DNA from 2 places in the Bacillus arachidis genome. Region 2 is predicted to be linked to the other one. Evidence: riboswitches for the same ligand, from Rfam matches in the RefSeq annotation. Region 2 holds a riboswitch; the other holds the start of a gene.
The links. A riboswitch is a leader RNA that binds a small molecule or an ion and turns the genes downstream of it on or off. The one in region 2 is predicted to bind S-adenosylmethionine.
Positions count from the first base shown of each region.

Region 1: it holds a riboswitch for S-adenosylmethionine, as region 2 does, so the genes downstream of both, QRY57_RS15405 (MetQ/NlpA family ABC transporter substrate-binding protein) here and QRY57_RS02700 (peptide ABC transporter substrate-binding protein) in region 2, are expected to answer to the same signal.

Region 1 covers NZ_CP127376.1:2,689,620-2,693,061, forward strand. The annotation lists gene QRY57_RS15400 (acyl-CoA dehydrogenase family protein) at 1-389, opposite strand, end outside; gene QRY57_RS15405 (MetQ/NlpA family ABC transporter substrate-binding protein) at 403-1,221, opposite strand; SAM riboswitch class I at 1,283-1,372, opposite strand; gene QRY57_RS15410 (YdcF family protein) at 1,521-2,150, opposite strand; gene QRY57_RS15415 (GNAT family N-acetyltransferase) at 2,485-2,982, opposite strand; gene QRY57_RS15420 (GNAT family N-acetyltransferase) at 2,992-3,442, opposite strand, start outside.
Region 2 covers NZ_CP127376.1:186,021-189,462, forward strand. The annotation lists gene QRY57_RS02700 (peptide ABC transporter substrate-binding protein) at 1-1,272, opposite strand, end outside; SAM riboswitch class I at 1,415-1,519, opposite strand; one part of gene QRY57_RS02705 (IS3 family transposase) at 1,702-2,603, opposite strand; one part of gene QRY57_RS02705 (IS3 family transposase) at 2,603-2,861, opposite strand; gene proC (pyrroline-5-carboxylate reductase) at 3,073-3,442, opposite strand, start outside.

The sequences.
Region 1 (3,442 bases), 2.4 Mb from region 2:
TTCGGTTCTGTTGCTGCTCGGTTAAAAAGAGCACCTTTTTTTACTTCTTCACAAAACCAAGAAAACATATCAGGTTGCCATGAGCGATTTTCCGCAAGTTCTTTCACAATTCCAAGGTGCCAACCAATTGATAAAGCGGTTGCTCCATCTCCCTCTGCAATTTTTTCTTGAAATAAAACAAAATCATACAATGAAATGGCCTTTCCACCGACATCTTTTGGTAATGTTAGCTTCGTATAACCAATATTTTGTAAATCTTTAATATTTTCAAAAGGAAAAGATCCGAGTTCACTCAGTTGATGTTCCCTTTCTGCAAATCGCGGAATGAATTCTTTTATTTTCTCCAATACGAGAACTTGTTCTTCTGTTTCTATAAATGATAATGTCATATCAAGATCTCCTTTACTTTAAGTAGTCAGGGAGCACAAACCCCTCAAATTGTTCTTCAGATTGAATCATCTTTTTAAACTCTGGTGAATGATATGCTTCAATTAAATCTTTCACAAATGGTTTTTCTTTATCTTCATCGCGAACAGTAACAATAATTCTATGTTGTGATGGTGTTTTTTCTAATTCCAGCGCTTCTTTTAACTTATGTCCAGATGAAATAACAAGGTTTCCGTTAATAATACCGTAATCTAAATCTTTCATAGCTCTTGGAATTTGTGGTGATTCAAGCGGTACCAATTTGAAATCTTTCTTTTTAAACGTTATATCTTTTTCAGAGATTGTTAAAATATTTACATTGTCTTTTAATTTCACCCAGCCAATCTCTTCTAAAATACGTAATGCACGTTCTAAATTAACTGGATCATTTGGTACCCCAATCTTCATTCCATCCTTCAAATCATCTAATGACTTATGTTTTTCAGAGTATACACCTTGAGGTGCTGATGGAACCTGAATAACGCTCGAAATTTTTGCATTATTTTCTTTTGCGTACGATTCCATAAAAGCAGTACTTTGAAATATATTTGCATCAATATCCTTATTTGTTAGGGCTGGATTTGTTTCGTTTGGTGAATTAAACTCAACAATTTTAATTTTATAGCCCTTTTTCTCTAAATATGGTTGAACTGCCTTTTTCACTTGATCACTGTATGGTCCTGGGGTAAACCCTAAACGAATTTCTTTTTGGTCACCTGCAGATGATTTTGCGCAACCAGAAATTACAAATAAACTGCATACGATACTTACTAGTGTAAAAAATAAACGCTTCATCTTTTCTCTCCTCCTACTAAAAAAACAACCTTACATATAAGAAGGTTGTCATTTCTTTTCCTTCTTATCTACTCGGAATTAGCACCTTTTTATCACATGATAGGTTGCTGAAGTTTCATTGGGCCGTTCCCTCCACTTCTCTCGATAAGATTATATTTGATTATGCATTTTATTGTGTCACTATTCCGATAAAAATACAAGGTTTTTATCGGAATTTTTTCTATAATTTGTAAAGTTATAGAAAAAAAGACAGACTCAGCAGAACTATTCTACCTTTGTCTATCCTTTTTCTTACTTTCTTAATCACCTTTCAAAGTACGTATAGGTAACGATGCAACATACCCAATATAAGAGCACAATTCTTTAAAAAAGAACGGAATTTCTGTATCTAATGTTTTATATGCTGATGTGGGAGTCGGCGATGCGTATGCATCCATCCCAATATGCTTCGCTATTCTCATCGCTCGCTTCATATGAAGAGGATCGCTTACGATTGTATAAGTATGTAAGCCATTGTCAATTCCAACTTGCTTAGCATTCTTCAAATTATCTTCTGTAAAACGCGACTGTGTTTCAATTAATATATCTTCATCCTTTACGTCATGCTTTAATGCATACGCTTTCGCAGTCCGTGCTTCTTCCAGCTCTGATTCAAATTTAGTACCACCTGTAAAAATAATTTTCTTAATACTTCCATTTTTATACAAGGAGATTGCATGATTGATTCGTTCGCGGAATACAGGAGACGGTTTTCCATTCCAAGAAGCCGCTCCTAGTACAACAGCAGCATCTGTAGGTACCTCATCTGTTTTAAAGCGATTACTCCAAATATCGTAAGCTGCATAACTAATAAATAGAATTATAGAACTAATCATAAGCAAGAACACTTGCAGAACTCGTCTTTTCTTACTTTTCTTATTTTGTTTCATTTGTACTAGCCTCCGCGCATCATCCATACTTCTATTAATTTAAAATGACCTTTTTCGAATCATTACATTTGAGTTTATTTAAAAGAAGGAACTTTTCTAAACAATCAATTCGTATTATAAAGGATTTTCATTCAAATAGAGGATTTTTAATTTACTATTATTTGTGGTTCATACTATATGAGCTTGATTTATGTACAAATTTCCTCATACAACTCCATTGTAACGAATTTTTTCACGGAAGGGAATGATGAAACAAAAGTATATAAAAGAAGTAATCATTTTGTAAGAAAAAAAGGTATATTTTCCTCTCTTAAGAGCATATACCTCTTCCGTTTCACTTTACAATCCAATATTTCATATGTTGTTCCTCAAGTACACATGTAAAGCCTATCTTTTCTAACACTCTACTCGAAGCGACATTACTCGTTAAACAATCTGCCTTAATCGTTTGCACTTCTTCATTCTGCTCCAGCCACTTAACAAAGGCCTTTGCCATTTCAGTTGCATAGCCTTTCCCTTGATATTCTGGTACAATGCTATATCCAATCTCTACTGTACCAGTTGAATCAGGAGCACCTTTACAACCCATATCACCAATAATAACATTATCTTCCTTATGAATAATAAGTCCGCTCCATTTACTTTGTTTCGGGCTTTTTCGTAAACTTTCAGCAATCCACGGCAAAATATCTTTATAATCTGGCATTGGCCATTCTAAAGATATTTTATACGATATGATTTCCTGTAGCTCTTCTCTCCCTTTTATCATTGCCTCGACAAGTTCTAATGTAAAGGGGATCATCTTTAGTCTCTTTGTTTCTAAATTTGTCATATTTGCCTCCTATTTATACATGTCCATTTTGTGTAGTAATCGATCTTTCACGATTGGCCACTCACTTGCAATAATGCTATATACTACCGCATCTCTTACATAACCGCTTGGTAACCTTCTCTCATTTCGTAATATCCCTTCTTTTACTGCGCCTAGTCGTTCAATCGCTCGTTGTGCTTTTTCATTTCGCAAGTCTGTTTTTATTTGCACACGCAGCATGTGTAATTCTTCAAACGCATATTGCAATAACATGTACTTACATTCCGTATTCACACTTGTTCGTTGTACACTCGGATGATACCATGTTTGGCCAAGTTCAACCGTTTTGTTATCATTTGAAATACTATACAAACGTGTACTGCCTACAACTTCATTCGTTTTTTGATCTATAACAACAAATGGTAAATCCGTTCCCTTCTCATATCGTTTTACTGCCGTTTCAACATATCGCTCCATATCT
Region 2 (3,442 bases):
TGGCTGAGGCTTAATACTTACTGTTAATCCTTCTAAATTTTTCTCTAGCTGTTCTTTTAAATATTCACCAGTTTTTTTCGAAAGGTCATTATCGCTTGTTAATAATTCAATTGAAATTTTATCAGAACCTAATTCTTGTTTTGCTTGCTTCCAGGATTTTTGAGCATCTTTTGTATTTTCTTTCGTTAAATTGCCATTCTCCTCACGAAAATCTTTTCCATTTGGTCCCTTTGCAAAATTCTTTGGAACTAGAGAATAGGCAGGAAGAGAGCCATCATTTAAGAGAATATTTACAAATGCCTTTTTATCTATCGATTTATCAATAGCTTGGCGGACATTTATATTTTGTAACGTTTTATTTTTCTGGTTCATACGTACAAATTGTACCCCAACATCAGGACGTTCTTTAAAGTTACTATCTTTACGATATTTATCAACAAGATCAGATGTTAAAGTAAGTCGATCAATTTGTTTTGATTCATATAAGTTAACGGCTGTTGAATGGTCTTTGACAATATTAAAATTAATTTCTTCAAGTTTCACATTATTCTTATCCCAATAGTTGGTGTTTTTCTTGAATTTAAAGCTTTGTTCATGTTTCCAATCACTTAGTGTAAAGGCTCCATTATAGATAAGCTTATTATCTTCTAATGCATATTTATTACCTTGTGATTTAAAGAATTCTTCATTAATTGGTAAGAATGTTGGGAATGCAGTTAAGCTAATAAAGTATGGGACTGGACGCTCTAATTCAACTTCAAAAGTATGATCATTAATTGCTTTTACACCCAGCTGATCAGCCGGAAGCTCTTTACTATTAATTTTTTTTGCATTTTTTATATCAAAGAATAAAAATGCATATTCAGAAGCTGTTGCCGGGTCAACTGCACGTTGCCAAGCAAAAACGAAATCATTCGCTGTGACAGGTGTGCCATTTGACCATTTTGAATTTCGTAAATGAAATGTATATTTTGTCTTATCAGGACTTACCTCATGAGACTTTGCAACGCCAGGAACAGGCTTATTTCCTTCACCAAGGTTATATAAACCTTCAAATACGTTTCTCATTACTTGACTAGAGTCAGTATCTGTAGCGCGTGCAGTGTCCATTGTACGTATTTCTGTGCCAGTGGCTAAGTTCAATATTTGTTTATCAGGAGCTTTATCTTTTGCGTTTGCTCCGTTGGCCTCTTCTTTATAGCTACCGCATCCTGTTAATAAAATACTTGCTCCTAAAACAGATGCAACAGCAGGTACAAAATTTTTTTTCATGTAAAATTCCTCCCTAAATTGTTTGGGTATTAAAAAATGGTTAATGAACAACTTTGAGGGAAAGAAAAATTCCCTCTTTTCTTATCGAGAAAGAGGGAATTTTGTTTACAAGGCACGTACCTGTATATGAACGAAGTCCCTCATTCTATCTTTCAAGCATAATGCTTGCAGGAAGTGGCACAGTATTCAAAGTGAACCTGTTGCCGAGGTTTCAAAGGGCCAGTCCCTCCACCTCTCTTGATACAATGAGTAAACATAATTGTTCGTATTAATTTTTTGTTTCTTTGATTATTCAAAATCTTACACCTTGATGAATTGACTGTCAACGAAATGGAATATAGTTTAAATTTTCAGTTTTTTAAACAAGGACATAAAAAGGAAGAGCACTGTGGTCATATCCCCGTCAAGTAGACAATAATAAAAAGAGTTTTATGCCACGGCCTTTTCCCGATATTCTATCGGGGAAAGGCCGTGAAGTTTTTCTTGGAATCGCTCTTGATTGTAAAATGTGATATATTCTTGGATTGCTCGATAAGCTGTTTCATATGTTTTTGGACGCACTAAATACAACTTCTCTGTTTTTAAATGAGAGAAGAACGATTCAATACATGCATTGTCAAAACAGTTCCCTCGTCTAGAATGACTTCCCTTTATCTTTAATCGTTCTAACTGTTTTGCGTAACTTTTTGATGTATATTGAAATCCTTGATCAGAATGTAGAAGGGTTTTAGTAGTACGCTTGATTCCTTCTAACTGTTCTAATGTAGATAGTACAAGCGCTAAATCGTTTCGATGTGATAACTTCCATGCCACGATTTCATTGTTATACAAATCTAAGACAGCTGACAAATAAGCAAATTCTTCTCCAATTCTTATGTATGTAATATCTGTTACTAATTTTACATGTCTCTTATCCGCATAAAATTCTCGATTCAGATGGTTTTGAAACACAATCGATGCTTTCCTTCCGTAAAAAGGACGTTTTTTCCGAATCATAGAACGGATTCCTAATTCATGCATCAAACGTCTAACGCGTTTGTGATTCATATACATTCCTTCACGAATCAAAGCGCGGGTCATACGTTTGTATCCATAATACGGGTGTTTCCGATGGATAGATAAAATATGCTCTTTATGCCATGTATCTTTTTGACGGCGCAACGCTACATGGGAGCGGTTTTTTCGCCATTTGTAGTAGCCAGCTTTCGATACCTCGGCAATTTGTAATAACCAACGAAGAGGATATAATGTGCGTAGTCTATCGATAATCGAAAAACGTTCTTTCTTTAAGACCATTCCTTCCCGTGTAGATTTGGATTGCGCTTTTTTAAATATTCCACCTGTGCTTTCAAATAAGCATTTTCTTCTTCTATACTATTAAAATGCTTTCGCTTCCATATGCCACGTTGATCTTCAAACGATTGTCCTTTTTCGTAACGTTTCACCCATTCAACAATTTGAGCGTCACTTTTAATTCCTAACTGTGCTCGAATGAATTGTAATGTTTTTCCTTCCTCTAATCGAAGTCGAACGGCTTCTTGTTTTACTTCTTCTGTATATGTTTGAAATGATTGTCCTTTTTTCGCCATAAAAAAATCCCCTCCAGATAAACAGTATTGAGTCCATCATACCAGATGGACTCTTTTTTACTGTCTACCTAAATGGGATAATACCACTGTGTCATTACGCAGTGCTCACGTTTTTAAAGTCGAAATTATCAAGGCCTGGACTAATGCGGTGATTTTCATTTAATGAATTGCTTTCATATCTTCAGTGCTTAACAGCCTTTTCATGTCGTAATTATTTCCCACTAGCTTTTTTGTTTGTTGCTTCAATTGCTTGATGAAGCAATTTCGAAAAATTATATTCATATAAAACTTTTAAGCCCTCTGCAGTTGCACCACCTGGTGTTGTCACTTGTTCACGAAGCATAGCTGGGTCTTGATCCTGTTCTAGCATGGCAGCAGAGCCAGCAATCATTTGAATGACAAGGTGTTTTGCTGTTGTTTCATCGATTCCATAGTTTTTTGTTGCTTCAATTAAGCTTTCAGCAAAGTGGTAGAGGAAGGCAGGTGCACTTCCAGTAACAGCGGTAAGCTGATGAATTTCTTCTTCTGTGCAAAGCTGGGATGTGCCAATTCCTTTTAAGAGTAGTTGCAGTGTTTCTTGA